3 regions of the Listeria sp. LM90SB2 genome follow, and region 1 is predicted to be linked to each of the others. Evidence: riboswitches for the same ligand, from Rfam matches in the RefSeq annotation. Region 1 holds a riboswitch; each other region holds the start of a gene.
What was found. Region 1 has a riboswitch for S-adenosylmethionine ahead of GL301_RS12210 (methionine ABC transporter ATP-binding protein). Riboswitches for the same ligand answer to the same signal wherever they lie in the genome.
Positions count from the first base shown of each region.

Region 2: another riboswitch for S-adenosylmethionine. It lies ahead of metE (5-methyltetrahydropteroyltriglutamate--homocysteine S-methyltransferase); the one in region 1 lies ahead of GL301_RS12210 (methionine ABC transporter ATP-binding protein).
Region 3: another riboswitch for S-adenosylmethionine. It lies ahead of GL301_RS01560 (MetQ/NlpA family ABC transporter substrate-binding protein); the one in region 1 lies ahead of GL301_RS12210 (methionine ABC transporter ATP-binding protein).

Region 1 is NZ_CP046449.1:2,459,983-2,469,982, forward strand. It holds gene sufB (Fe-S cluster assembly protein SufB) at 1-716, opposite strand, end outside; gene sufU (Fe-S cluster assembly sulfur transfer protein SufU) at 739-1,182, opposite strand; gene GL301_RS12180 (cysteine desulfurase) at 1,179-2,405, opposite strand; gene sufD (Fe-S cluster assembly protein SufD) at 2,406-3,707, opposite strand; gene sufC (Fe-S cluster assembly ATPase SufC) at 3,726-4,511, opposite strand; gene GL301_RS12195 (Lmo2079 family surface lipoprotein) at 4,851-5,927, shown strand; gene GL301_RS12200 (MetQ/NlpA family ABC transporter substrate-binding protein) at 5,969-6,799, opposite strand; gene GL301_RS12205 (methionine ABC transporter permease) at 6,864-7,538, opposite strand; gene GL301_RS12210 (methionine ABC transporter ATP-binding protein) at 7,535-8,557, opposite strand; SAM riboswitch class I at 8,647-8,765, opposite strand; gene GL301_RS12215 (hypothetical protein) at 8,874-9,062, opposite strand; gene cesK (histidine kinase CesK) at 9,141-10,000, opposite strand, start outside.
Region 2 is NZ_CP046449.1:1,732,819-1,742,818, forward strand. It holds gene metC (cystathionine beta-lyase) at 1-1,026, opposite strand, end outside; gene GL301_RS08520 (aminotransferase class I/II-fold pyridoxal phosphate-dependent enzyme) at 1,019-2,143, opposite strand; gene metE (5-methyltetrahydropteroyltriglutamate--homocysteine S-methyltransferase) at 2,165-4,462, opposite strand; SAM riboswitch class I at 4,569-4,675, opposite strand; gene GL301_RS08530 (MFS transporter) at 4,752-5,927, opposite strand; tRNA gene GL301_RS08535 (tRNA-Glu) at 5,994-6,065, opposite strand; tRNA gene GL301_RS08540 (tRNA-Ser) at 6,071-6,161, opposite strand; tRNA gene GL301_RS08545 (tRNA-Asn) at 6,196-6,268, opposite strand; tRNA gene GL301_RS08550 (tRNA-Ile) at 6,275-6,348, opposite strand; tRNA gene GL301_RS08555 (tRNA-Gly) at 6,374-6,444, opposite strand; tRNA gene GL301_RS08560 (tRNA-His) at 6,469-6,541, opposite strand; tRNA gene GL301_RS08565 (tRNA-Phe) at 6,570-6,642, opposite strand; tRNA gene GL301_RS08570 (tRNA-Asp) at 6,647-6,722, opposite strand; tRNA gene GL301_RS08575 (tRNA-Met) at 6,727-6,800, opposite strand; tRNA gene GL301_RS08580 (tRNA-Ser) at 6,843-6,932, opposite strand; tRNA gene GL301_RS08585 (tRNA-Ile) at 6,955-7,028, opposite strand; tRNA gene GL301_RS08590 (tRNA-Met) at 7,040-7,113, opposite strand; tRNA gene GL301_RS08595 (tRNA-Ala) at 7,156-7,228, opposite strand; tRNA gene GL301_RS08600 (tRNA-Pro) at 7,251-7,324, opposite strand; tRNA gene GL301_RS08605 (tRNA-Arg) at 7,335-7,408, opposite strand; tRNA gene GL301_RS08610 (tRNA-Leu) at 7,418-7,503, opposite strand; tRNA gene GL301_RS08615 (tRNA-Gly) at 7,518-7,592, opposite strand; tRNA gene GL301_RS08620 (tRNA-Leu) at 7,608-7,689, opposite strand; tRNA gene GL301_RS08625 (tRNA-Lys) at 7,695-7,767, opposite strand; tRNA gene GL301_RS08630 (tRNA-Thr) at 7,808-7,883, opposite strand; tRNA gene GL301_RS08635 (tRNA-Val) at 7,892-7,964, opposite strand; rRNA gene rrf (5S ribosomal RNA) at 7,974-8,089, opposite strand; rRNA gene GL301_RS08645 (23S ribosomal RNA) at 8,167-10,000, opposite strand, start outside.
Region 3 is NZ_CP046449.1:316,482-326,481, reverse strand. It holds gene GL301_RS01580 (YycH family regulatory protein) at 1-502, opposite strand, end outside; gene walK (cell wall metabolism sensor histidine kinase WalK) at 499-2,331, opposite strand; gene yycF (response regulator YycF) at 2,516-3,229, opposite strand; gene GL301_RS01565 (pyridoxal phosphate-dependent aminotransferase) at 3,442-4,623, opposite strand; SAM riboswitch class I at 4,776-4,895, shown strand; gene GL301_RS01560 (MetQ/NlpA family ABC transporter substrate-binding protein) at 5,004-5,825, shown strand; gene GL301_RS01555 (methionine ABC transporter ATP-binding protein) at 5,840-6,856, shown strand; gene GL301_RS01550 (methionine ABC transporter permease) at 6,853-7,515, shown strand; gene GL301_RS01545 (carbon-nitrogen family hydrolase) at 7,605-8,384, shown strand; gene GL301_RS01540 (Crp/Fnr family transcriptional regulator) at 8,549-9,220, shown strand; gene nrdG (anaerobic ribonucleoside-triphosphate reductase activating protein) at 9,364-9,915, opposite strand; gene nrdD (anaerobic ribonucleoside-triphosphate reductase) at 9,908-10,000, opposite strand, start outside.

The sequences.
Region 1 (10,000 bases):
GAATTCGTAGTATAAACGGGAGCAGTACAGCCTTCCACGTAGTTCACGCTGGCATTTTCGTCCACAATAATTAGTGTCCGCTCAAATTGACCCATGTTTTCCGAGTTAATGCGGAAATAGGCTTGAAGTGGCGTATCTACTTTGATACCTGGTGGTACGTAGATGAATGAACCACCTGACCAAACAGCCGAGTTTAGCGCAGCGAATTTGTTGTCGCTTGGTGGAATTACTTTTGCGAAATATTCTTTGAAAATATCTTCGTTTTCTTTTAACGCGGAATCTGTATCTTTGAAGACAATCCCTAAATCTTCTAGGTCTTGCTTCATATTGTGATAAACTACTTCGGATTCATACTGTGCAGATGCCCCAGCCAAATATTTTTGTTCGGCTTCAGGAATACCTAATTTATCAAAAGTACGTTTAATTTCTTCAGGAACTTCATCCCAAGAGCGCACTGTTTGTTCAGACGGTTTCACGTAGTAAGTGATGTCTTCAAACTTCAGTTCTGACAAGTCGCCACCCCAAGTCGGCATTGGCATTTTATAAAATTGCTCCAAAGACTTCAAACGGAATTCAAGCATCCATTCTGGTTCTTCTTTAATATTCGAAATTTCCCTTACTACTTTTTCTGTTAATCCGCGTTCTGTACGGAACACAGAGGTATCTTTGTCATGGAATCCATATTGGTATTCGCCAATTTCTGGAATTTCAGTCATGTCGTATCCTCCTTTTCGCTACTTATTTTGTTCCTTCTTTTTCAAAAATCGCTCTCTCCATTGCTTTCCAAGAAAGGGTTGCACATTTGATTCTTGCTGGGAATTTCGCAACTCCGGCAAGTGCCTCAACGTCGCCGTATTCATCAATCGTTTCATGGTCATGACCTTGCACCATTTCTGAAAATTCACGTGACATTTTTAGTGCCTCTTTCTCGGTTTTCCCAATAATGCTTTGCGTCATCATCGAAGCAGAGGCCATCGAAATCGAACAGCCGCTACCAGTGAATTTTGCCGCAACGATTTTATCACCATCCATTTTTAAATGAAGATGAATTTGATCACCGCATGTTGGGTTGTTGAGGTCGATTGTTACATCGCTATCTGGGAGCTCTCCATTATTGCGCGGATTTTTATAGTGATCCATAATGACTTGTCTATAAAGCTGATCTAATTTCCGGCTTGTCATAATCCAAAATACTCCTTTGTTAACTTGAGGCCATCTATAAGCGCATCAATTTCTTCTTTTGTATTATAAATATAAAAGCTTGCGCGAGCTGTGGAAGAAACGTCAAGCCACTTCATCAACGGTTGCGCACAGTGGTGACCAGCTCGAATCGCAATTCCGTCTTCGTCCAAAATAGTCGCAATATCGTGTGGGTGTGCGCCTTCTAAATTGAAAGTCACTAAGCCACATCGTTTACTCGCGTCTTTTGGTCCATAAATGGTAATGCCTTCGATTTTGCTCATTTCTTCTATCGCGTAGCTGGCTAATGCTTGTTCATGTGCGTGAATATTTGCGAGTCCGACTTCTGCCAAGTAATCAATCGCCGCACCTAGCGCAATCGCTCCGCCAATAATCGGTGTTCCGGCTTCAAATTTCCACGGCAGTTCTTTCCAAGTCGAATCGTATAATTCAACAAAATCAATCATTTCTCCGCCAAATTCGGTAGGTTCCATCGCATCAAGCAATTCACGTTTGCCATACAAGGCGCCAATGCCAGTAGGAGCCATCATTTTGTGCCCTGAAAAAGCATAAAAGTCAGCATCTAAATCAACTACATCAACTTCCATGTGAGGCACCGCTTGCGCACCGTCAACGAGAATGACTGCTCCAAATTGATGAGCAATTGCTGCGATTTCTTTCATTGGCGTGATAGTCCCGAGTACATTAGAAACATGAGCTAATGCAACGATTTTCGTTTTTTCACCAATCGTTTTTTTCGCTTGTTCCACAGAAATCGTGCCATCTTCTTCTAGTTCGATATATTTCAAAACCGCGCCCTTGCGTTTAGCTAGTTGTTGCCACGGAATCAAATTGGAATGATGCTCTAGATAAGAAATAACTATCTCATCGCCCGCTTCAATATTTGCTTCCGCGTAACTATCTACAACTAAATTAATCGCTGAAGTAGTACCTCTTGTGAAAATAATTTCTGCTACTTCACGCGCATGAATAAACTTGGCTACTTTACCTCGAGCTGCTTCATAAGCATCCGTCGCTCTTGCTGCAAGTGTATGCACACCGCGGTGAACGTTCGCATTATCAAACTCATAGTAATGTGTTAAAGCTTCAATAACTTGTTTCGGCTTTTGTGAAGTGGCAGCATTATCTAAATAAGCTAGCGGTTTTTCATTTATTTCTTGAGCTAAAATTGGAAAATCCGCCCGAATTTTTTGGATATCAATCATTTAGCGCACTTTCCCTTCGATTACTTCACGAAGCATCGTTTTCACACTTTCGATTGGTAACTGACGAACAACAGGGTCTAAGAAGCCATGAATAACTAATCTTTCTGCTTCTTTTTGAGAAATCCCGCGACTCATCAAATAGAATAATTGTAGTGGATCAACGCGTCCAACAGAAGCCGCATGCCCTGCTACTACGTCATTTTCATCAATTAATAAAATTGGGTTCGCATCACCGCGTGCTTCAGGACTAAGCATCAGTACACGTGATTCTTGTTGTGCATCTGACTTAGAAGCGCCATGTTTAATGTGACCAATTCCGTTAAAAATAGTTGTCGCTCTTTCTTTCATAACACCATGGGATAAAATCGTACCATTAGAAGCTTTACCGTAATGCGTCACGCGCGTTGTCACGTTTTGCGTTTGCTTACCGCGTCCAACAGTCACCGTTTTCACATCAGCAGAAGAGCCGTCTCCCATTAGGTTTGTTACGTTCTCGTTGATAGTATCGCCATCATTCATCAGGCCAAGCGCCCATTCAATTTGGCTATCTGTTCCAATGTGTCCACGACGGTTCACATATGTCGTAACATCACTTGCAAGATTGTCTACACCGCCAAAAGTAATGCGCGCATTTTTCTCAGCGATTACTTCTTCCACAATGCTAACAATCCCTTTAGGTGCGTTATCTACCGTTACGTAGTTTTCCACATAAGTGACTGAGCTATTATCATCCGCCACAAGCAACACATGGTTAACAAGTGGAGATTCCGCTTTATCTTGTACGAAAACAGCTTGAATTGGTGCTTTCACTTCGACATTTTTAGGAACATAAAGGAAAATCCCACCGTTCACAAGCGCCGCATGAAAAGCAGTCAGTTTGTGTTCATTCACTTGAACTGCATCTTTCATGAAATATTTCTTCACAAGTTCAGGATGGTTTTTCACAGCCGAAATAATATCTGTGAAAATAACGCCTTGGTCAACTAGTTCTTGTTGCAACTGAAGTCTCGCAGGTCTTTCATCCATTTGAACGTAAAAATTGGCTTCTTTATTATCTAAATCAACTAAATTCGCTACTTTTTCCGGTAGAGTTTCATTCGTTACGCCTTCTTTAAAAGGTATAAACGTCTCAAACTTTGTGAAATTCCAGCGAGTAATTTTTGTTTTATCCACAAAAGGCAAGTCCAGTTCCCCGTAGGCTTTAAAAGCATTGCGACGGATATCTAAAAACCAATCCGGTTCATTCGCATTACTTGAAAAAGCGTGGATAAAATCATCTTTAATCGTCATATTTTCTGCCATGATTTTAACCTCACTTCCTTATTGTTGGTCTACTGCTTCTTCTTCCTCAAGTTCGATACCAAGCTCTTGTTTAATCCAGTCATAACCTTCTGCTTCTAAACGTTTCGCAAGTTCAGGTCCGCCTTCTTTTACTACTTTACCTTGCATCATTACGTGAACAAAATCTGGCGTGATGTAGTTCAGTAAACGTTGGTAATGGGTAATGATTAAGCAACCGAATCCTTCGCCGCGCATTTCATTTACACCTTTAGAGACAACTTTAAGCGCATCGATATCAAGACCAGAGTCAATTTCATCTAAAATCGCTAATTTTGGCTCGATCATTAATAATTGCAAGATTTCATTACGTTTTTTCTCTCCGCCTGAAAATCCTTCATTTAAATAACGTTCCGCCATTTCTTCGTCCATATCTAAAATATCCATTTTGGCATCTAGTTTGCGGATGAATTGCATTACTGGAATTTCGTCGCCTTCTTCGCGGCGGCTATTGATTGCTGCACGAATGAATTCAGCGTTTGTAACACCACTAATCTCACTTGGATATTGCATCGCTAAGAAAAGACCAGCACGAGCGCGTTCGTCTACTTCCATTTCGAGTACATCTTCCCCGTCAAGCGTGATTGTTCCTTGTGTTACTTCATATTTTGGATGCCCCATAATAGCTGAGGACAACGTAGATTTACCTGTTCCGTTCGGTCCCATGATAGCGTGGATTTCGCCAGTTGAAATTTCCAGGTTAACACCCTTCAAAATTTCTTTTCCTTCTATTTCAACATGTAAATCTTGAATCTTTAAAGTTGCCATAAAAAAGTCCTCCCTAGTGTAAAATTTGCATAATCCTAGTTTAGTATAATTCTAATCTGATTACAACTATAAAAACCAGTATTCTTCGCATTCTCCCCTTCATTCTACTATTAATAAAGGTTTTTTACCAGTTTTCTAGCATTATCACTGTTTCTATTTTATTTGAGAATCCGTCCCTAAAAAAATACAACGTGTCATACCAATAAATGAAAGGGATTTTTCATCCTAAAAAAGGGATTGTATATCTTATTTATATATGGTATTGTTGTAACGTAACAAAATTGCAACATAATAACTTTTTTGTAATAAACGATTACTTATTGAAGGAGAATTTAAAATATGAAGAAAGCAATAATGGCTGCGACCATCTTTGTATTGCTTTTAGCCACGTTATCCGGGTGTAGCTCCCCTAAATCTGACTTCACTGCCGCCTTGCAAAAAACAGCTGAAAACCGACAATATACAACAAATGTGACATTCCAAGTAAATAACCTCTCAGAAAGTTACATAAAAAAACTTGGTCCTGAAATCGACTTAAATCAACTTAAAAAATCGAACATCCAATATAAAATTTCTGTTGATAGTGATTCCGCATCTTCCTACAGCGCATCTTCTATTCACTGGAAAGGAAAAAAACCACTTGATTTAACAATACATGCACTTCAAAACAGCGATGACGGAAAAGCTTATATTCCTGTATCTGATTTCTACGACGCTTCTGATAGCATCTCCAGTTTATTACCGGATTCAGCAGCTAGAATTTTCAACCAGGTACTAGATCAAAACAAAGACTTGGAGTCGAAGTATTTAAACCTATTCGAAACAATTCAAAATTTTTCCAATCAAACAATTGATACAGAAACTGTAGACCGCCAAGCAAAAGTATTGAAAAAAATGGAAGAAACTGCCGGCATTGCGATTTATAGTTATCTAAACGACCTAGATGACCAACACTTCACTTCAAAAGATAATGGTGACATCGTCCTAAAATTATCTAAAAACGAGATTAGCGATTTAGTTAATTCCGTTATCACCAAACTTGATGATAACGGAAGTGTTGTAGCACTTATTGGAGAAATTGACGGTAGCACTCAAAAAGCAGCAAAGAAAAAATGGAACAATGCTCAAAAAAGTATCCAATCATCCTTAAAAGCTCTAACAGAAAACAAAGCACAAACATTAGATTTCAAATTAACATTAACTCCTGACAGCAAAAAAGGATTTAGTAAAGCGATTATCACTACTAATTTTGAAGATACCAAAACAAAAGACTTAATGGACTTCACAACAACGATTGATATGCTAGACTACGAAAAAGTTCCTCCAATGCCAGAAGGAAAAGAAATTGTATCCAAAAAAGAATTGGATAAAGCCATTTCCGATGGACTGAAATTATATTTAAGTAGCGCTCAATAAAAAAATCCTTTTACCGAAACGGTAAAAGGATTTTTTCTATTTTATTTATCCACTGGAACAACAGCGCCGTCCCATTCTTTCGTAATGTAATCTTGAATTTCTTTTGAATGAAGTACTTTTACTAGCTCTTTAATGTTTTTATCATCTTTTTTCTTTTCTGTTGTTACAACGATATTCGCATAAGGAGAGTCTTTACTTTCGATTGCAATAGCGTCTTTAGAAGGGTTTAAGCCTTGATCTACAACAAAGTTAGAGTTAATCGCTACAACGTCGCCTTCTTCGTTATTGTAGGCAGTCATCAAGTAAGCTGGATCAAAATCGTATTTGAATTTCAAGTTTTTCGGATTGTCTTTAATATCATCAAAAGTTGCATCCTGTGGTTTCACGCCATCTTTCAGCGTTAATAGTCCGTTATCCACAAAAATACCAATAACACGCGGCCAATCAGATTTTGAGTTAGAAAGTAAAACTTGCGCGCCGTCTTTTAGATCTTTAATGTCTTTAACTTTTTTAGAGTAGATACCCATTGGTTCGATGTGAATCGCGCCAACATCAGCAAATTTGTAGCCTTTTTCTTTTTCTTCTAGTTCAAGATATGGTTTATGTTGGAAGTAGTTAGCATCTAAATCGCCTTCTTCTAGCGCTTTGTTAGGCATAACGTAATCTGTATATTTAACAATTTTCAAGTCAATCCCTTTATCTTTTAAAATTGGTTTTGCTTGTTCTAAGATTTGGGCATGTGGTGTATTGGACGCACCCACTACCAATTGGTTATCGTCTTTACTAGATGAAGCTTTATCTGAGGAGCCACCGCAAGCTGTAAGTACTAAAACTAAACTTAATGTGAAAATGAAACCAAGAACCTTTTTCATGAAATTCTCTCCTTTTTTGCGGGGATTCCGCGTTTTTTTATATAAATTTCTTCATATACATTGGTTAGCGTTTGTCGGTTCGTTTTGTTAAGAAGTCGCCGATAAACTGGAAAATAAAGACGATAATTAAGATAATAATTGTCGCAAGTACTGTTACATCAGGTTGTCCACGTTGGAACCCTTCAAGATAGGCAGTATTCCCAAGACCGCCAGCGCCAATGACACCAGCCATCGCGGTAAAACCAACGAGCGAAATTGCTGTCACTGTGATACCGGAAATAATCGCTGGAAGTGCTTCTGGGATAAGTACTTTACCAATAATGGTAAACATATTCGCTCCCATAGATTTGGCTGCTTCGATAACTCCTTTGTCCACTTCACGAAAGGCAATTTCTACCATCCGACCATAAAACGGAGCAGCAGAGATAATCAAAGCTGGAAGTGCCGCTTTCGGCCCAATTACAGTTCCGACAAGCGATTTTGTCATCGGTAATAGTAATACAATTAAAATAATAAAAGGAATCGAGCGGAACACATTGACTAAAATGGCTGTAATCCAGTAAAGAATGCGCGCTCCGGCATGTTTTTTATTGTTAGTTAAAAATAGTAATAATCCTAACACAATCCCGAGTAAAAAAACCGCAAATAATGAAACAAGCGTCATGTATAATGTTTCTTGTGTTGCGACCCACATCATTTGAAAATCAACATTTGGAAATAATTCTTGTAATTTCGTCATCGTTCTAACACTTCCGTTTCTACTTTAAGTTGACGTAGCTGTGTTAGACTCGCATTTATCGCATCTTCTGTACCTAAAACTTGTACATAAAGCGTTCCGTATGCGCCATTTTGCGTTTGCGTTAAGTTCCCGTGGAGAACATTTAGCATAACATCATTTTCTTTTGCTACTTGAGAAATGACTGGTTGAGTTGCATTTTCGCTCATAAAGAGTAATTTAACAATTTTTCCTTCTGCATAATTATCGAGTAATAGATGGATTAATTCTTCTGTTTCGTCTGAATCGGTTACTTGGCGGACGAAGCGCTGTGTTACTTTTTCTTGTGGATGACGGAAAACATCTAAAACATCACCGAGTTCAACAACTTTTCCGTTTTCCATTACTGCGACGCGATTACATATTTTCCGGATAACGTGCATTTCATGGGTGATAACGATGATAGTTAAATGGAGGCGTTTGTTAATATCTAGGAGGAGTTCTAAAACTTCATCGGTAGTTTGTGGATCTAGTGCGGAAGTTGCTTCATCACAAAGCAATACTTTTGGGTTGTTCGCCAGTGCTCTTGCGATACCGACACGCTGCTTTTGACCGCCGCTTAGCTCAGATGGATAGGCATTTTCTTTTCCTTCCAAGCCAACAAGGCGGATGAGTTCATTTACTCGAAAACGTCTTTTTTCACCTCGTACACCTGCAATTTCTAGTGGAAACGCGATATTTTCTGCCACTGTACGTGACCATAATAAATTAAAATGTTGAAAAATCATTCCAATTTGCTGACGAGCTTTTCTAAGCTTACTACCGCGAATCTGGCTAATAAGTAAATTGTCTACTTCCACCGTCCCGGCACTCGGTAGTTCCAGTCCGTTAAACATCCGGATTAGCGTACTTTTACCAGCTCCAGAATATCCAACTACTCCAAAAATCTCGCCTTGTTCAATTTCTAAATCGACATGGTCGACTGCGAGAACTTTATTGTTTCTGGACGTGTATTCTTTTACAACGTTTTGTAACGTAATCATCTCTATCACCTTTTCTACATTCTGATATACAAAAAAACCTTTCTGCTGATGAGCAGAAAGGCAGCATTTTTTCAAATGGACTAACTTCCTTCTCATCTTTCAGAACAATTAGTTGTTCTGCATGACTTAGCACCTTAAACACATAATGAATTATTGTTTAGGTTGCTGGGTTTCACAGGGCATTTCCCTCCACCACTCTGGATAAGATTTCTACATATTATTAAATCACTTCATTTGTGACTATAGTGACGTTTCTTGTTTTTTCATATTACCTTGTCTAGTAGACTTTGTCAATAACTTTCTCACTTATGTTAATTTATTTGTAAGTTATTTCACTAATAATACTATTATCTGTCTGTTCATTCTGACTAGCCATTTGAGAGGCTATTTTAATTTGGGCCCTATTTTGATATTTGAGTTCGCTATTATTAATTTGAACTATGTACATAAATACCGCAATAACCGTAATACAAGCAACAACAATTAAAACAATATGTTTTTTCATTTTCCTCTCCTCCGTGATTTATATTCTACAGAAAGAACATAAATCACGCGGAAAGAAACTTTTAAGAATTGTTAAAGATTAAATTAGTGGCAGTTTAACGATAAAACTGGTTTGGCGTTTTTTACTTTCTGCAGTAACAATTCCGCCATGTTTTTCAACAATAGATTTAGCAATCGCAAGGCCTAATCCGGTTCCAGTCGTCGTCCGATTTTTATCTACTTTGTAAAAGCGCTCGAACAAGTAAGGTAAATCGACATTAGGAATTTCTTCACCATAATTCGTTACGCGCACAACAGCCATATTATCTTCTTTCTTAGCACTAACATCAATTTGTTTGTTGCCTTCTCCGTATCTAAGGGCATTCGAAAATAAATTCTCAAATAAGCGCATGATTTGGTTGCCATCACCGCCAATAATTAGTTTGTTAGCATCAAAATGTTCGACAATCTGCATATTTCGTTCTGCAGCTCGCCCGTCGTACTCCGCCACTAATTGCCGTAGCAACTCAATAATGTCTAACTCATCTTTCTTTAGTTGGTAATCCACGCTATCGAGCCTTGTATAAGAAAACAAATCATCAATAAGTTTGTGCAAGTGACGCGCTTTCCCGTACACAAGCTCGGTGTAATAACGCAGCTCAATTTCATCGCGATAACGGTCTTCATGTATATAACTTAAATAGCCTAAAATGGATGTAAGTGGTGTTCGCAAATCATGCGAAACATTCGTAATCAAATCATTTCTGGCTTGCTGGGCCTGTTCTTCCTGCTGCATTAATTTTTTCTGCCGTTCCCGCATATTTTCGATGTTACGTTCCAGTTCTTGAATTTCCGGCACAAAACTTTCTGTGTCAACTGGCTTCCCGTCGTTAAGCGCAAAATTAATCGTACGCAGTTGTTTTTTCAAAATTCTTTGACGCATCAAACGATAGAAAAAAG
Region 2 (10,000 bases), 730 kb from region 1:
ATGAGACATTTTAGCCGGGTAAGAAAGAATACTCTCCACCGCGCCCAAACTCACAGAAAATACCGGCAATTCCAAATGTGTTACTAGTTCTCGCACAGCTTCCTCACTGCCTAAATCAAACGATAAAACGGCCCCGCCACTTGTCGCCTGTTCCACTTGAATGTCATAACCCGCATGAGAAGGTAACCCCGGATAATGCACTGCCACCACATCTGGCTCCGCATTTAAAAATAGCGCAATTTTCTCCGCTGTTTCCGTCCCAGCCTTCATCCGCACAGAAAGTGTTTTTAGTCCGCGCAATAACAACCACGAATCCTGCACTCCAAGAACCCCACCAGTCGAATTTTGCAAAAAGTACACTGCTTCAGCCAGATTAGGATTATTGGTGACAATTAGCCCCGCCAAAATATCACTATGCCCTCCAAGAAATTTCGTCGCACTATGAATAACCAAGTCTGCACCTAATTCTAACGGTTTTTGAATTAACGGCGTCAAAAATGTATTATCAACAAACGTATAACACCCATTCGCTTTCGCAAGTTTTGCAACAGTCCGAATATCTGTCACATGCAGCAACGGATTAGAAGGTGTTTCCAAGTAAATCAGTTTCGTATTCGCTTGAAATGCCTTCGCAACTTCGTCAATATTTGTCGTATCAACAAAAGTATGCGTAATCCCAAAACGTGGCAACACTTGCTCCACCAAACGAAACGTCCCGCCGTACACATCTTTCGCAATAATAAAATGGTCTCCCTTAGAAAGAGTAAAGAGCGCTGCAGAAACAGCCGCCATCCCACTAGCAAAGGCAAAACCATTCGTACCACCTTCCAGTTCCGCAATCGCTTGTTCCACTTTTTCTCTCGTTGGGTTCCCACTTCTCGCATAATCATAAGCGTGATAATTATCAAAGTCATGCTGATGGAAAGTAGACGATAAATGAATTGGCGTATTAAGCGCACCTGTCTCTTTATCAATCCCGAGGCTCGCTTTAATCACAGCCGTATCTTGCGCATATTCATTAGCCACGAGCGCTCACCCCTTCCAAAACCGCATCGAGTGCCTTAGATAAATCAGCAATCAAATCTTCACTAGCTTCAATTCCAACCGAAATGCGCAATAATTTGTCTGTAAGTCCATAAGAATTCCGCAACTCTTCAGGAATATCTGCGTGCGTTTGTGTTGTTGGATAAGTAATCAAACTCTCCACCCCGCCTAAACTTTCCGCAAAAGTAAATAACTCAAGTTCTTTCAAAAGTGGCGATACGAGCGCCGCATCTTGAATAAAGAAACTAATCATCCCACCGCGCCCTGGATAACGAACTTCCTCCACCAATTCATGTGATTCCAAAAACGCCGCGATTTTCTCTGCATTCGCTTGATGTTGTCTTACACGCAAAACCAGCGTCTTAAGGCCACGAATCAATAACCAACTATCAAATGGCGATAGCACTGCACCCGTTGCATTTAACTGATTAAAAAAGAAATTCCCAAGTCGCTCCTCTTTTACAATAACCGCCCCAGCAAGCACATCATTATGCCCACCAAGATACTTCGTCGCACTATGAATCACAATATCCGCGCCCAAAGTTAACGGCTGTTGTAAAATTGGTGTATAAAATGTATTATCCACAATCACAAGTAAATCATGCGCACCTGCCCATTCAGACACAGCCGCAATATCTGTTTCCTGCATTAAAGGATTTGTTGGTGTCTCAATAAAAATCGCCTTCGTTTCCGGACGAACTAATTTCTCCAAATCAGCAATCTCCGCCCCGTCCCAATACGAAAATCCAATATTATATTGCGCACCAAACTGTTCAAAATATCTAAAAGTCCCCCCGTACAAATCCTGTGAACTAATAATATGTTCGCCAGTTTTAAAAAGCTGGAAAACAAGTTGAATCGCACTCATCCCTGAACTCGTTGCAAAAGCATGCGTTCCATTTTCTAGTTCCGCGAGCGCTTCCTGTAAAGCATCTCGCGTCGGATTTCCAGTTCTAGTATAATCATACCCCGTTGACACTCCAAGATCGGCATGCTGGTAAGCTGTAGAGAAGTAGACTGGCATATTGACAGCACCCGTTCTTTCACATTTTCTATTTCCAATTTGCGCTGCTATCGTCTCTTGTTTCAGCTTTGCCATAATTACCTCTCCTCCATTCCTTTATTTCTCTAATACTTGATATTCCGCACGAACTTCTTTAGTCGCTTTAATCATATCTTGAAGTGCCGCAATCGTTTCAGGCTCTTTACGCGTTTTCAACCCACAATCTGGGTTAATCCAAAATTGTTTTGCATCAATTGCACGTAACGCTCGGCGAATATTGTCTTGGATTTCAGTCACAGTCGGAACGCGTGGACTATGAATATCATAAACCCCAAGGCCAATTTCCTTATCATACGTCACTTCCTCAAATGTCGAAATTATCTCCCCGTGACTTCTTGACGTTTCAATCGAAATAACATCCGCATCTAGAGCACTAATCGTATCAATAATATCGTCAAAGTCCGAATAACACATATGCGTATGAATTTGCGTATCATTTTGGACCGAAGCAGTCGTTAATTTAAACGAATAAACTGCATCGTCTAAATATTTTTGCCATCTTGCTTGTTTTAATGGTAAACCTTCACGTAAAGCTGGCTCATCCACTTGGATAACTTTAATGCCATTACGTTCTAACGCTTCTACTTCTTTACGAAGCGCAAGTCCAACCTGATTTGCAACTACACTCTCCGGCACATCATCACGAACAAAACTCCAATTAATAATTGTCACCGGCGCCGTTAGCATTCCCTTCACTGGGCGCTTCGTTAACGACTGGGCATAGACACTTTCTTTCACGGTAATTTCCTCTGTAAAAGCAACATCCCCGTAGATAAGTGGTGGACGAACCGCTCTCGAACCATAAGACTGTACCCATCCAAATTTAGTTGCTTGGAAACCAGCCAATTTTTGCCCGAAATATTCCACCATATCTGTCCGTTCAAATTCCCCGTGAACTAATACATCAATATCCAAATCCTCTTGAATTTTAATCCAGCGAGCCGTTTCTTTTTCAATAAAAGCATTATATTCTGCATCGGTTATGTTCCCTTTTAACCAGTCAGCGCGCGTCTTCCGAACTTCCGGTGATTGTGGAAAACTTCCGATTGTTGTCGTTGGGAAAAGCGGTAATTTCAACCAAGCATGTTGCAACTTAATCCGTTCCGCAAATGGCAACTCCCGGTCCACCCGCACATTTTTCAAATTAGCAATCGCTTCTTGAACTTCTAAATTATTTCGATGACTAGATTCATTGAGCGCCGTCACTGCTGCACGAGATTCTTCTAGTTCAGCTGCCACACTTTCCGCACCATTCGTCAAAGCCTTCGTCAAAATAGTAATCTCCTCTAATTTTTGATCAGCAAATGATAAGCCACCAAGAATCACTTCATCCAAATCTGGCTCACTTAACTTCGTCACTGGTACATGGAGCAATGAATTAGAAGGTTGAACAATCAATTTTCCATCCGCCACATAATTCGCAATCTCCGTAAGTAGTTCCAGTTTAGCATCCAAGTCACTACGCCAAACATTCCGTCCATCAACCACACCGGCCGCTAAATACTTATCTTCCGGAAATCCGTGAGCTTTTAACGCTTTTATCGAATCACCATGATCATGAACAAAGTCAATCCCAATCGCCGCAACTGGTAAATTAACAACCTCTTCATAATAATCCAAACTTTCAAAATAAGTTTGTAACTCTATTTTCAAATTTGGAACTGCCGTTTGAAACGCTTGATATACTTTTTCAAATAACGCAATTTCTTTTTTATCAAAACTAGTTGCAAGATATGGCTCGTCAATTTGCACCCACTTGGCACCAGCTGCCTCAAGTTCTTTCAAAATCTCTACATACGCCGGAATAAATTTATCTAACAATACTTCAAAACTTTTTGCATCGCTACCTTTTCCAAGTTTTAAATAAGTAATTGGCCCAACAAGCACTGGTTTTCCTTCAATACCAAGCTCTTTCTTCGCTTCTTCGTAATAGTATAGTGCCCGATTATCCAACACTTTCGGCTCCGCATCAGCGAGTTCTGGAACAATATAGTGATAGTTCGTATTAAACCATTTAGTCATTTCAGAGGCCACCGCGTCATTTTTACCACGTGCAATATCAAAATATGTATTTAGCGAAACTTTCCCTCCATCATGCTGAAAACGTTTTGGAATAATCCCAAATGTAACACTCGTATCAAGCACTTGATCATAAAAACTAAAGTCACCAACTGGAATCAAATCAATCCCTTTATCTTGTTGTTTTTTTAGCGCATGTAATCTTAGAATCTTTGTTTCCGCCAATAATTCCTTTTCTGAAATTGTGCCATTCCAAAACTTTTCTAGTGCACGTTTCCATTCACGTTTCTCTCCAAGTCTCGGATACCCCAAGTTTGAACTAATTGCCTTTACCATACTTATCACCTTATCCTCTCCATTTTTTGCCAATAAAAAACCTCCCTAGAGAACTAGAGAGGTTTGGAAGTTTCGATACACAAATACAGTGAAACTTTTTAAGTCTCTCTTATCTCTCGAAGCATCACACTTCGCAGGATTTAGCACCTTTTCAACGAATTGAAAGGTTGCTGGGTTTCAACGGGCCAGTCCCTCTACCACTCATAATAAGAGTAATTTATTTAGTTTTTTTAATCACTTAAATTGGATTGAAATCATCATACCACTTGCACCTAAAAACTGTCAATCATTAATTTCCCATTTTCTTTTCAAGTGCATCTTTCCGAGCTCCAAATACTAGCAACAAACAGCCAAGCACAAGGATTCCGGCTACTACAAAATAAAATATTTGATTTCCAAAAATCCCGATCATCATTCCAGTCGCGCTCGGCCCAATAATGCTCCCCAAACTGAAGCACATGCCAACCAAAATATTCCCAGCCGGAAGCAATTCAAGTGGCGTTAAATCCGTCATATAAGATAATCCAAGCGAGTATAAAGATCCAAGTAAAATCCCCAAAACAAAGAAGAAAACCACATATAAAACTGGTATCTTAACAAATGCTGTCAACATAAAAACAACTGCTCCTGCTCCCGTCAAAAGAGGTAAAACTTTTCCTCGTCCAAACTTATCACTAACAATCCCAATAGGCACCTGAAAAATAATCGTCCCTACCGAAAAAGAAGAAATAACCATCGCTATCATCATCGTATCGAGCCCATCGCGCAACCCAACAACTGGAAAAGTCGCATTAAGTCCAGTCTCCAAAATTCCATATAAAAACGGTGGAATCATCGCTACCCAAGCCAATTTAAATACATCCGAAAAACGTTTCAAACTACCCCAAAAAGATATTTTTCGAATTACAGCCTTTTCAGCAACAAAGTCATTACGAACAAACCAAACGAGTCCCCAAGCTATCAAAACTAAAATTCCAGATAAAAAGAAAGGCAAGTTCGCATTTATTTTTGCCAAATTAACCAATTGTGGCCCAATCGCAAATCCTAATGAGAAAAACAACCCATAAATAGCCATATTCCGGCCACGTTTACTTGGCTCACTCATTGCCCCAATCCAAGTCTGCGAAGAAAAATGTAACATATGATCCCCCACACCAATAAGCAACCTTAATATAAACCAAAAATATAAATTAAACCAAATTGGAAAAGCCAAAATCGAAACCGCAACTAGTCCTCCCCCAACTAAAATAATCGGCTTATAACCATATTTATGAAGTGGGGCCTCAATAAATGGAGAAATAAGTAAAACTCCTAAATAGATTCCCGTAGCATGAAACCCATTAATTCCTGCACTTATACCTTTCTCTTCTAATATTATCGCAATAAGAGGTAATAAAACCCCCTGTGACAATCCTGAAATGGCAACAACCATCGTCAAAATCCAAAACTTTCCTTTAGCCCCCATTAGATACCTCCAACAAAATTTTACTAAATAAAAAAACAATGTCACAAACTGACATTGTTTTTAGGATGACCCGTACGGGATTCGAACCCGTGTTACCGCCGTGAAAGGGCGGTGTCTTAACCGCTTGACCAACGGGCCATATCTGGCGGAGAAGGAGGGATTTGAACCCTCGCGCCGCGCGAGCGACCTACACCCTTAGCAGGGGCGCCTCTTCAGCCACTTGAGTACTTCCCCAGATATAAAAAACTTATTCTTATTGAAAGAATAACTCCACAGGCAGGACTCGAACCTGCGACCGATCGGTTAACAGCCGATTGCTCTACCAACTGAGCTACTGTGGAATAAAATGGGCCTAAATGGACTCGAACCATCGACCTCACGCTTATCAGGCGTGCGCTCTAACCAGCTGAGCTATAGGCCCCAGTAAAACTATATTCATGGTAAAAAGCGGGTGATGGGAATCGAACCCACGACAACAGCTTGGAAGGCTGTAGTTTTACCACTAAACTACACCCGCATAATATAATTTTTAAAAACAAAGGGCGGATAATGGGAATCGAACCCACGAATGCCTGAACCACAATCAGGTGCGTTAACCACTTCGCCATATCCGCCATAAGGCAAAAATGTTTAAAAAAAGAATGGCTTGGGACAGAATCGAACTGCCGACACCTTGAGCTTCAATCAAGTGCTCTACCAACTGAGCTACCAAGCCATAATGGCGGTCCCGACGGGATTTGAACCCGCGATCTCCTGCGTGACAGGCAGGCATGTTAACCCCTACACCACGGAACCACTATTGCGGGGGCAGGATTTGAACCTACGACCTTCGGGTTATGAGCCCGACGAGCTACCAGACTGCTCCACCCCGCGACAATAATATTAAATTTTAGTCCACATATCACAAGTGAAAAACGGAGGAAGAGGGATTCGAACCCCCGCGCGGTATTACCCGCCTGTCGGTTTTCAAGACCGATCCCTTCAGCCAGACTTGGGTATTCCTCCATGATAATAATAAAGTGACAAGTGGACCTTGCAGGACTCGAACCTGCGACCGGACGGTTATGAGCCGTCTGCTCTAACCAACTGAGCTAAAGGTCCAAGATTGAAAATAGCGGCGGAGGGAGTCGAACCCACGACCTTTCGGGTATGAACCGAATGCTCTAGCCAGCTGAGCTACACCGCCATAATAATAAGGCAACTATTTTCTACTTAAATGTGAAGCAAGTGGAGCCTAGCGGGATCGAACCGCTGACCTCCTGCGTGCAAAGCAGGCGCTCTCCCAGCTGAGCTAAGGCCCCATAATAATAAGGGATTAAACTATCGGGAAGACAGGATTCGAACCTGCGACCCCTTGGTCCCAAACCAAGTGCTCTACCAAGCTGAGCTACTTCCCGTTTAATAAAGTGCGCCCAAGAGGAGTCGAACCTCTAACCGCTTGATTCGTAGTCAAGTACTCTATCCAGTTGAGCTATGGGCGCAAATAAAAGTGCCGAGGACCGGAATCGAACCGGTACGGATATCACTATCCGCAGGATTTTAAGTCCTGTGCGTCTGCCAGTTCCGCCACCCCGGCGTTGCTATAAAATATGGAGCGGAAGACGGGGTTCGAACCCGCGACCCCCACCTTGGCAAGGTGATGTTCTACCACTGAACTACTTCCGCATATTCCATAATAAGTGCGGGTGAAGGGACTTGAACCCCCACGCCTCGCGGCGCCAGATCCTAAATCTGGTGCGTCTGCCAATTCCGCCACACCCGCAAAAGTGAGCCGTGCTGGGTTCGAACCAGCGACCCTCTGATTAAAAGTCAGATGCTCTACCAACTGAGCTAACGGCTCTCTACAATAAAAATATGTATTATCATAAAGTTAATATTAATGGTGCCGGCTGCAAGAGTCGAACTCGCGACCTACTGATTACAAATCAGTTGCTCTACCAACTGAGCTAAGCCGGCATAAAAAATGGAGGTTAACGGGATCGAACCGCTGACCCTCTGCTTGTAAGGCAGATGCTCTCCCAGCTGAGCTAAACCTCCAGAAATACTGCCCGGCAGCGACCTACTCTCGCAGGGGGAAGCCCCCAACTACCATTGGCGCAGAGAAGCTTAACTACCGTGTTCGGGATGGGAACGGGTGTGACCTTCTCGCCATAACTACCAGACAATATAAAGTTGTTGAAAGATTGCTCTCTCAAAACTAGAGAAGAAAGGGTTCAGTTAGGTAACTTCGTTTCATTTTTTGGTTAAGTCCTCGATCGATTAGTATTTGTCCGCTCCATGTATCGCTACACTTCCACTCCAAACCTATCTACCTGATCATCTTTCAGGGATCTTACTTTCCGAAGAAATGGGAAATCTCATCTTGAGGGGGGCTTCACGCTTAGATGCTTTCAGCGTTTATCCCTGCCACACATAGCTACCCAGCGATGCTCCTGGCGGAACAACTGGTACACCAGCGGTGTGTCCATCCCGGTCCTCTCGTACTAAGGACAGCTCCTCTCAAATTTCCTGCGCCCGCGACGGATAGGGACCGAACTGTCTCACGACGTTCTGAACCCAGCTCGCGTGCCGCTTTAATGGGCGAACAGCCCAACCCTTGGGACCGACTACAGCCCCAGGATGCGACGAGCCGACATCGAGGTGCCAAACCTCCCCGTCGATGTGGACTCTTGGGGGAGATAAGCCTGTTATCCCCGGGGTAGCTTTTATCCGTTGAGCGATGGCCCTTCCATGCGGAACCACCGGATCACTAAGCCCGACTTTCGTCCCTGCTCGACTTGTCAGTCTCGCAGTCAAGCTCCCTTGTGCCTTTACACTCTGCGAATGATTTCCATCCATTCTGAGGGAACCTTTGGGCGCCTCCGTTACTCTTTAGGAGGCGACCGCCCCAGTCAAACTGCCCACCTGACACTGTCTCCCCACGCGCTAAGCGTGGCGGGTTAGAATGGTCATACAGCCAGGGTAGTATCCCACCATTGCCTCCTCGTATGCTAGCGCACACGTCTCTTCGGCTCCTACCTATCCTGTACAAGCGGTACAAACATTCCATATCAGGTTGCAGTAAAGCTCCACGGGGTCTTTCCGTCCTGTCGCGGGTAACCTGCATCTTCACAGGTACTATAATTTCACCGAGTCTCTCGTTGAGACAGTGCCCAGATCGTTGCGCCTTTCGTGCGGGTCGGAACTTACCCGACAAGGAATTTCGCTACCTTAGGACCGTTATAGTTACGGCCGCCGTTTACTGGGGCTTCAATTCGTACCTTCGCCGAAGCTAAGCACTCCTCTTAACCTTCCAGCACCGGGCAGGCGTCAGCCCCTATACGTCACCTTACGGTTTTGCAGAGACCTGTGTTTTTGCTAAACAGTCGCCTGGGCCTATTCACTGCGGCTCTCTCGGGCTTGCACCCTAATAGAGCACCCCTTCTCCCGAAGTTACGGGGTCATTTTGCCGAGTTCCTTAACGAGAGTTCTCTCGCTCACCTTAGGATTCTCTCCTCATCTACCTGTGTCGGTTTGCGGTACGGGCAGTACTACTCTTCCTAGAGGCTTTTCTTGACAGCGTGAAATCAGGAACTTCCGTACTTAATTTCCTTCCCCATCACAGCTCATGCTTCGCGAGAAGCGGATTTGCCTACTTCTCACACTCACTGCTTGGACGCACATTTCCATTCGTGCGATTCCCTATCCTTCTGTGTCACCCCATCGGTTAAACAATTAGCACTGGTACAGGAATCTCTACCTGTTGTCCATCGCCTACGCCTATCGGCCTCGGCTTAGGTCCCGACTAACCCTGAGCGGACGAGCCTTCCTCAGGAAACCTTAGATATTCGGTGGAAGGGATTCTCACCCTTCTTTCGCTACTCATACCGGCATTCTCACTTCTAAGCGCTCCACCAGTCCTTCCGGTCTGACTTCACCGCCCTTAGAACGCTCTCCTACCACGAACCTCTAAAGAGGTTCATCCACAGTTTCGGTAATATGTTTAGCCCCGGTACATTTTCGGCGCGGGGTCACTCGACCAGTGAGCTATTACGCACTCTTTCAATGGTGGCTGCTTCTAAGCCAACATCCTG
Region 3 (10,000 bases), 770 kb from region 1:
CTTGATCGTCATTTGTGAAATAAACCGAATGTAGCCCAGTATCCGTTTTGTTAATATCAAAAACAATTCGATTAAAGAACGCTGACTCAAGCCCTTCCCCTTCTACTTGAAAAATTTGAGCAAAGATAGAGAACGGAATATTATTGGGGAAAATAATCTCGATAGTTCCGTTTTTATGGATTAATTTCTCATAGTCTTCACTACTTTTTTTACTAGCTAATACTACTTCCGAGAAACTAAAGGCTTTACCTTGTGCCATTAGTTCGTTTAATAAATCAGCATCTAAACTTTGGTAATTATTTTCATTTGCATTTACAGCCAGCTTGTATGGTTTGAATACTTGCGATGTTGTCATTGTCTTGTCAATGGTTGTTTTTTCCACTTCTTTTACGTTAATTGCTTCGTAATCAGGTTGTCCCTTCCAAATAAAGTAGCTTAGGACAATACTGAGTACGACTAAAATGGTTAGTATAAATGAGCGAAATCCTGTTTTTTTCATCATTCCCAATCATCCTCCGGTAAGTCACTGTATGGCAGGGTAAATTTAATTATGGTTCCTTTGGTTTTATTACGTTCGGCCCAAATTCGACCACCATGTGCTTCGATAACTTCTCGAGCAATAGCGAGTCCTAACCCTGTTCCTCCCATTTCTCGCGAGCGTGCTTTGTCTACACGGAAGAATCGGTCGAACACATTTGCTAAATCCTCGTCTGGTACGCCTAAACCTTCATCGGCAATGCTTACTTCAATTTCATCTTCAAATTTTTTCAGATAGAAGGAAATGCGGCCACCATCCGGTGAATATTTATTGGCGTTAGAAATAATATTATCAAGCACTTGCATTACTTTATCTTCATCAATTTCGATGATGACTGGCTCTCTTGGAATATGGCGTTTGAACATGATTGTTTCTTTTTTCATCATTTCAAAACGGTCAATAATATGGTTAAAGAAATCCGTAAAGTTCACGAAGCTTTTTTCGAGTTGTTCTCTGCCGCCATCCATTCTGGAAAGTTTGAGGAGATCGTTAACGAGACGAATCATTCGTTCGGTCTCATTTTGCGTTACTTCAAGGAAACGTGGAGCGATTTCTTTATCTTCCCACGCGCCGTCGCTTAATGCTTCTAAATAGCTATGCATACTGGTAAGTGGGGTTCTTAGTTCATGTGATACATTGGATACGAAATCGCGACGTTCTTGGTCGACTTTTTCTTGATCGGTAATATCGTGAAGTACCGCGATAACCCCATTATTAAAGCCTGTTTCCCTTTGAATGACCGAGAAATTGGCACGAAGCACGTACGGTTTGTCGAGAGTACTACGGTCCATTGTTAGTGACCCATCTACTTCCATTAAATCTTCAAATTGGTACGTGTCTCCGATGTCTAAAACATCAATAATCGAGCGCCCATTCGCACTTTCATGTTTCACGCGAAGCATTTTTTCTGCTGGCGTATTAATGAGAATTACTTTCCCGCGGCGGTCTGTTGCAATTACGCCATCAGTCATATATGCGAGTACAGAGGATAACTTGCGCCGCTCCCCTTCAGTCATTGCTTGGGCTTCTTGGACTCGTTTTGTTAGTGTATTAAAAGAATCAGCCAGTTCACCAATTTCATCGACACCGTATACTTTAACTTTGCGGCTATAGTTGCCGCGAGCCATCGCATAAGCTTGACGTTTCATTTCGATAATTGGTTTAGTAATGGTTCTTGATAATAGAATTCCAAGGACGGCTGTAATAATCATCGCAATCAAAGTCCCTGTGATGAAAATGTTTGTAATATCATCAACTTGTTTATAGACACTTTCGATATCGGCGACAAGATAAATAGCCCCTATCACTTGGCCTTTATTTTTGATGGAGGATACGTTCACCCAAACGCGGTTATTTTTATTCGATTCGTCTTTATAGATTTTGTCCTCAGAAGTCGTTCCAAGTGATAATGTTCGTTTTACAAGTGGATCGTTGCTTTTTTGTCCAACAATTCCTTGGTTATTTAAATTAGATGTGCCGAGAATTTTCCCCTTGTCATCTACAATTCTTACTTCGATTAAATTGCTACTTGCGCGAGAATAATCGACTAAGAGTTCTCTAATATCATTTTGTAACTTGACGGAGTTGTCGCTATTTTTAATAATTTCTTCTCTAGCGTTATAATCTAAAAGCGTAATACTATTCGTAATAGAATCTTGAAAATTTTTCTCCAGTTGCCCTTCCAGCTCACGTACAAAATACGCGCCGATTACTTGCATTGCAACGATAATTAGTAGCAAATACATAATAACTAACTTAAATTGTACGGACTGAAAAAATCTCATTTTATGCATAAGTCTTTCTACTCCTATTCGGGGTAATATATTTAAATTAGTATACCATATGTTATGGTGTAGACGTATTGTTTTTCCTGTTAATTGGGTCGATTTATTTATAAAAATAGTACCTAAGTAAGCGAAAATACCCAAAAAAAGTGGTCACCGAATTTTTTTCACTTCGGCGACCACTTCTTGTTATTTATTCTTGTTCTGGATTGCGTAAATAATAGCCAACTCCACGTCTAGTTACTAACCATGCTGGGTGACTTGGGTTATCTTCAATTTTCTCACGTAAACGACGAACGGTAACATCCACCGTACGAACATCGCCGAAGTAGTCATAGCCCCAAACGGTTTGAAGTAAATGTTCACGTGTCATGACTTGTCCCATATGTTTTGCTAAATAATGTAGTAATTCGAATTCACGATGTGTTAGTTCGATTGTTTCTCCACGTTTAGAAGCCACATATGCATCCGGATGAATAATCAAAGAACCAATTTCTAGTTCGCTGTTTTCTTCTTCCTCGGCTGCATTTGAGCTGACTTGGCTGTGACGGCGCAAATTGGCTTTCACTCGAGCAATTAACTCGCGATTACTAAATGGTTTCGTTACGTAGTCATCTGCACCAAGTTCTAGTCCGATAACTTTGTCAATCTCTGAATCTTTCGCTGTTACCATAATTATTGGCATATCATATTTTTTACGTACTTCACGACATACCTCAATACCATCACGACCTGGAAGCATAATATCCAGTAAAATTAAATCTGGCTGAACTTCTTCTACAAGTTCTAACGCTTCATCGCCATCATAGGCGCAATATACATCAAAGCCTTCTTTATTTAGATTAAACTTAACTATATCCGCAATCGGTTTTTCGTCATCTACTACAAGAATTTTCTTTTCTGCCATTTTTTTACAGTCCTCTCATTCCTGGATTTCGCCGGCTTTAACCGGGACAGATACTTTTTATTTAATGCATAAAAATCTCACTAAACATTTTAAATTCTGGCCTGCCTTCATAAAACAACATGCTAAGAATAGACTTACTAACCAATTATAACACATCCCATTAATTATCTGAATTATTACAAGCGATTTTCTCTTAAAATTGGATAAATTGGCTACTGCTGTGTAACTTTATCGAACAAATGCAATTTGGAAACTCGCGTTACTGCTTCTTCCAAGCGCTCTTCATCCATTAAAAGACCTACGCGGACGTAACCTTCACCAAACTCCCCAAAGCCACTACCATCCGCAACGGCAACACTGACCTCTTCTAGCAGATAATCAGCAAATTCGCTACTTGTAAAATTTTCCGGGACTGGCATCCAAGCAAAGAACGAACCCGCCGGCGCAACTGCCTCCCAACCAATTTTCTTACAAGCAGAAATAAAGGCATCCCTGCGACTTTCATAACGAGCGGTTAATTCACCCACACAAGTCTGATCTCCTGTTAAAGCTTCGATTGCAGCATCTTGAATCCCTGGAAAAAGACTTACATACATATGATCTTGAATAAGATTAATAGCTTCAATAACTTCGCTGTTCCCAACTGCAAAACCAACGCGCCAGCCAGCCATATTATATGTTTTCGAAAGTGTATAAAGTTCAATTCCAACTTCTTTTGCACCGTTTGTTTCTAAAAAACTAATTGGTTTTTTACCGTCAAAGCCAATACCTCCATATGCGAAATCGTGCGCAACAACGATATTATGATTCTTGGCAAAAGCGACTGTTTCTTCAAAGAAATCTGCCGTAGCCACAGCGCCAGTTGGATTATTAGGATAATTTAAATACATTAATTCAGCTTTTTCAGCTATGTCTTCTGGAATTTTAGTGAAATCTGGTAAAAAATTATTTGCGGCAATAAGCGGCATTTTTTCAAATTGAACTTCACCTAACACTACTCCTGACAAATAATCAGGATAGCCCGGATCAGGTAAAAGCATCGTATCACCTGGATCCATCAAACACATCGGCAGCTCCACTAAACCTGTTTTTGTCCCAAACAAAATAGCTACTTCCGTGTTTGGATCAATTGTTACATTATATTCACGCGCGTAAAAATCCGCAGCGGCTTGTTTTAGTTCGTGTTTTCCTCGAAATAAAGAATATTTGTGGTTAAGTGGTTTTTCTGAAGCTGTTTTCATTGCTTCCACAATATGTTTGGGTGTTGGCTGGTCTGGGTTTCCTTGTCCTAAATTAATGACATCATGCCCTTCTGCCACCTTTTTTCCAACTTTTTCAACAAGGCTAGAGAAAAACTGATCTGGTAAATTTTGCAAGCGTTTGGAAATTTTCATTTTACACCCGTCCTTTTCAAGTTTCATTGATTAAAATAGTAAAGTTTTCTGAAGTATTTGTCCAGTATGATTTTTTTAAAACTTAAAAAAGCATTGACAAATTAAGGTAATGTGCGTATATTTTTAACTAACAGGTTTTTCTAAAATATTTTCTCTTATCGAGAGCGGCAGAGGGACTGGCCCGATGAAGCCCGGCAACCTAACTTTATTTAAGCGTAAAGTGAAGGTGCTAATTCCAGCAAAATGGTGTATTCCATTTTGGTAGATAAGAGGAGCTGGATATGTTCGACTTTCCACTTCTCTATTCTAAATAGAGAAGTTTTTTATTGTTTTCATGAATAAATCTGGATAATCACACAACATACTAGGGAGGAAAAAAGATGAGAAAATTAACAAAAGGGTTAGGAATTTTACTTGCATCAAGTCTTGTTTTAGGATTAGCAGCATGTGGAGGAGGCAGTGACGACAAAGCCTTAAGCACAGAAAAAATTACAATTGGAACAACAGCAGGACCTCACCAACAAATCGCTGAAGAAGTTCAAAAATTAGCGAAAAAAGACGGTCTTGAAATCAAAATCAAAACATTTGATGATTATAACACGCCAAATACAGCTTTAAATGATGGTGATTTGGATGCGAATAACTACCAAACAATTCCATTTTTAGAGCAACAAAAGAAAGATAAAGGCTACAAATTAGACGTTGCTTTTAAAACAGTAGCATTCCCAATGGGCATTTACTCCAACGATATTAAAGACTTGAAAAATCTTAAAAAAGGCGACAAAATTGCCGTTCCAAATGATCCAAGTAACGAATACCGTGGTTTAAAACTGTTTGAAGATGCTGGCGTTATTAAATTAAAAGATGGTGTGGAAGAAAAAGCAACGAAAAAAGACATTGCTGAAAACCCGCTTGACCTTGAAATCGTTGAACTTGAAGCTTCTCAAATACCTGCACAATTAGATGAAGTTGCAGCCGCAGCTATCAATACTAACTTTGCAATGGGCGCTGGACTTTCTATTAATAAAGATGCCATTTACCACGAACCTACAAAAGACAATCCATATCCAAACGTTTTCGTTGTTCGTAGTGCCAACAAAGACGATGAAGTCGTAAAAACATTAGAAAAATATTACCATTCAGATGAAGTAAAAGCATTTATTGAAAAAGAATTTAATGGGTCTGTAGTACCTGCATTCTAGGGAGTTGTTTTATTTTGATCGAATTACATCAAGTTTCAAAATCATTTAACGTAAATGGAAAAACCGTAGAAGCCGTCAAAAATGTTTCTATTACAGTAGAAAAAGGAGAAATTTTCGGTGTCGTTGGTTACAGTGGCGCCGGGAAAAGTACCCTTGTTCGTTGCATCAACCTGCTTGAACGTCCAGATGCCGGCCAAGTTGTGATTGATGGGAAGAACTTATCTACCCTATCAAGCAAAGAACTTCGTGTCGCTCGCCGGAAAATCGGCATGATTTTCCAAGGATATAACCTACTAAAAACCGCAACTGTCTATGATAACATTGCCAAACCATTAAAATTAGAAGGCGTTTCAAAAGACGAAATCGAGACGCGCGTAAATAAATACTTGTCAATTGTTGGCTTAGAGGATAAACGAAACAACTATCCAAGCCAACTTTCTGGCGGTCAAAAACAGCGTGTGGCGATTGCTCGTGCTCTTGCGCATGAGCCAGAAATTCTCTTAAGCGATGAAGCAACAAGCGCCTTGGACCCTGAAACAACAGAAGCAATTTTGCAACTGTTACTTAAAATTAATGCGGAACTCGGCATTACGATTTTCTTAATTACACATGAACTTGATGTCATTCAACGTATTTGTGACCGGGTTGCTGTAATGGAAAATGGTCATTTAGTGGAACAAGGTACGGTTCTTGATATTTTCACGAAAGCAAAACACGCGACAACCAAGCGCTTTGTGGGATCGGAAGCTAGTTTCGATATCCCGCAAGATTTGCTTGAAAAATATGTTGCGACTGGGAAATTGGTTTCTCTTCATTTTATTGGAGACGAAGCGGATGAACCTGCGCTCGCTCTTGTATCACGTAAATTCGACGTTCTTCCAAGCATTTTAGCTGGGGGAATTGATCATTTGAAAAACGGAACACTTGGAAAACTGCTCGTTCATTTAAAAGGGGACGAAGTTGAATACAGTAAAGCTATTTCTTATTTGAAAGAATCTGGAGTCGTTGTTGAGGAGGTCGAGTTACTATGAGTTTGTTTTTTGAAGAATGGGGCCCGATACTTTGGCAAGGATTTCTAGAAACGCTTACGATGACTGGGATTACACTCGTGATTTCACTTGCGATTGGTTTACCACTTGGCGTATTTTTAACATTAACGCGTAAAGGTGGTCAATCAGAAAACCTGGTTGCCTACAGTATTCTAAACTGGGTTATTAATATTTTACGTTCATTACCGTTTATTATTTTGTTATTCTTAATGATTCCCGTAACACGGTTTGTTGTTGGGACTACTATTGGGATTCAAGGGGTTATTATGCCACTTGTGGTATTTACGGCACCTTATATTGCCCGTTTAATGGAGTCCGCCCTTTTGGAAGTGGACCGTGGAGTTGTGGAAGCCTATCAAGCTATGGGAATTTCTACACCAAAAATCATTTGGAGTGTCGTTATTCGCGAAGCTCGGTCTGGTATCGTTCTTGGCTTAACTATCGCTACAATCGGTCTAATCGGCGCGACTGCAATGGCTGGACTTGTTGGTGCTGGCGGACTCGGAACAATTGCTTACCAATATGGTTTCCAACGTTTCGAACCAACTGTCATGTATACAACCATTATTATTTTAATTATCATGGTACAAGCACTACAATCATTCGGTAATTTCTTATCTAGACGTCTTAAAAAAGATTAATTCACTACTTAGAGCTTGGTGCGAAGTGTTCCAATATGGACTCGTCACCAAGCTTGTGTTATTTTTAAAAGAAAAAGGGAGCGAAGAACATGTGGAAGTTGGCATTATGTCAAACTGATGTAGTTTTTAAATATCCTGATGCAAACTATGCACGGATTGAAAAAGCTATAGTTGAAGCTGCAAAAAATGGGGCAGATATCGCAGTTTTACCAGAAATGTGGAATACAGGTTATGCTTTAAATGAATTAGCTGGGGTTGCTGATTTAAATGGGGAGAGAACGAAAGAATTTTTAGCAACACTTTCTGAAAAACACCAAATTGCTATTATCGGTGGCTCGGTCTCTATTTCGGAAGGAACCAAATTTTCTAATACAATGTATGCTTTCGACAAATATGGTGGACTACTTTCTTCATATAAGAAGGTTCACTTATTTCAGCTTATGAATGAGCATCTCTATTTAGAGGCTGGGAATGATAAAAATCTATTTCGACTGGACGGTGTTTCTTGCGCTGGTTTCATTTGCTATGATATTAGATTTCCAGAATGGATTCGCAAACACACTTCAGAAGGATCGGAAGTCATTTTTGTTTCAGCTCAGTGGCCAGCCGAACGTGTTACTCAGTGGGAGCAACTACTTATTGCACGCGCTATTGAAAATCAAGCTTTTGTCGTTGCAGTCAATCGAGTTGGCGATGATCCTAATAATCATTTCAATGGGCACTCACTTGTGATTGATCCACTTGGAAATATTGTCGCTCATGGCGGTGAAGACGAAGGAAATATTTATGCTGAGATTGACTTAAAACTTGTTGCTGAAACGCGAGGCATCATTCCAGTTTTCACAGATAGACGACCTGAGCTTTACTAAATAGCTAAAAGATGCAAAATAATATTTTTTGCATCTTTTTCTCATTAAATGTTCATATTATCGGCAAAAAAGTGGCAATTTGGTATAATTAATATAGATTAATTTTTTGTTAATTTTGATATTATGTATTATAGTTAACAAAAAAAGTAAAGGGGCTGCTAATAATGGATGCATTATTTAATTATAAAGAGTTTGTTCGGCTTTCTCATGAAGGCAATATTAAATATGAAAAATTAAAAGTTCCAAAACATACAGATTTAGTAAATACTGCCTCGCAAAGAAATAACCATGTCTATTTAATTGTAGAAGGCTTCGTGTCTATTTCTATGAATCCGCAATCTAGTAGTATTTATACAGTCTTAGGTAAAGGCTCTTTTGTAAATTACTATAGTTTGTTCCAAGGAAATGTAGATGACTTTCTGTTTACAACCATTTCCCCGTGCACTATTTACAAATATTCTTTTAAAGATTTAGAGTACTTTCTTTCGATGTTTCCAGAGAATTTTGGTTTTCAATTTTTCATTATGCGAGACTTGGCGCGACATGCATTCTTCAAAAGCCTTTTCGCCGAGACTAGTTCTTCTGATAAATTAGAGCTTTCTTTTTCTAATATGGGCAAATTACACGGAACGCTTTATGAAAAAGATAGTGTTATTTTACCGAAAGAAATGCGAACTAGTACTATCGCTGCTTATAGCAATCTATCGAAAAGCAGTTTTTACAAACAATTAACCCTTTTAAAAGAACAAGGTAAGATTTGGAAAAATGGAAGAGAATGGGTTGTTAGAAATAAGGAATTGTACGATTATGTGAAAGCTAGACAATTTGTTGATTAAAAAACGCCACCTGAGTTATGGGTGGCGTTTTTTATTTGGATTAGTACTATCATCATTCTTACATTGTTGATTCTATGCCCGCACATATATTCAATAAGCATCCAAAGCAAAAAGAATAAGCCCTCCATCAAAGAGGGCCTATTTCACAACTCATACAAAACCACTTCACCAGTAGCAAATGATTTCTGCACATCAATAATTCTTTGGTTGCTGGAACCGCGGAATGCTAGGTTGGGGTCGAATAGTTTTTGTTCGAAGCGGCCGTCTACCAGAACATCTATTAAGGATAGAAGTTCTAGTTTGTCGGCGGTTTCTTGCATCATTTCGTCCCAGGTGTAGCCGGTCCATGACCAGATATCTTTTGTTTCGCCGTATGTCGCGCGGATTCGTTTCACGACAGATAGGCATGTGGCGGTGTTTAGAAATGGTTCTCCGCCAAGTAAAGTGAGGCCTTGGACGCTTTCATGTCCGATGTCTTTTAGGATATCGTCTTCTAATTCTTTCGTGTAAGGTTTGCCGTATTTAAATGATTGCGCAGCCTTGTTGTAACAGCCTTCGCAGTGGAAAGGACATCCAGATACATATAGACTGCACCGGACGCCCTCTCCGTCGACAAAGTTGAATGCCTTATAGTCGGCGATATACCCTCTGGATAATTCATTCGACTTCCATTCACACGGTTTTGGATTATTCACCTAAGTTCTCCATATGTTTCACGCGATTGCTAATTTCTACGTGACGTCCATGAACCATTGGACGTTTCATTGGGTTGCCTAAATA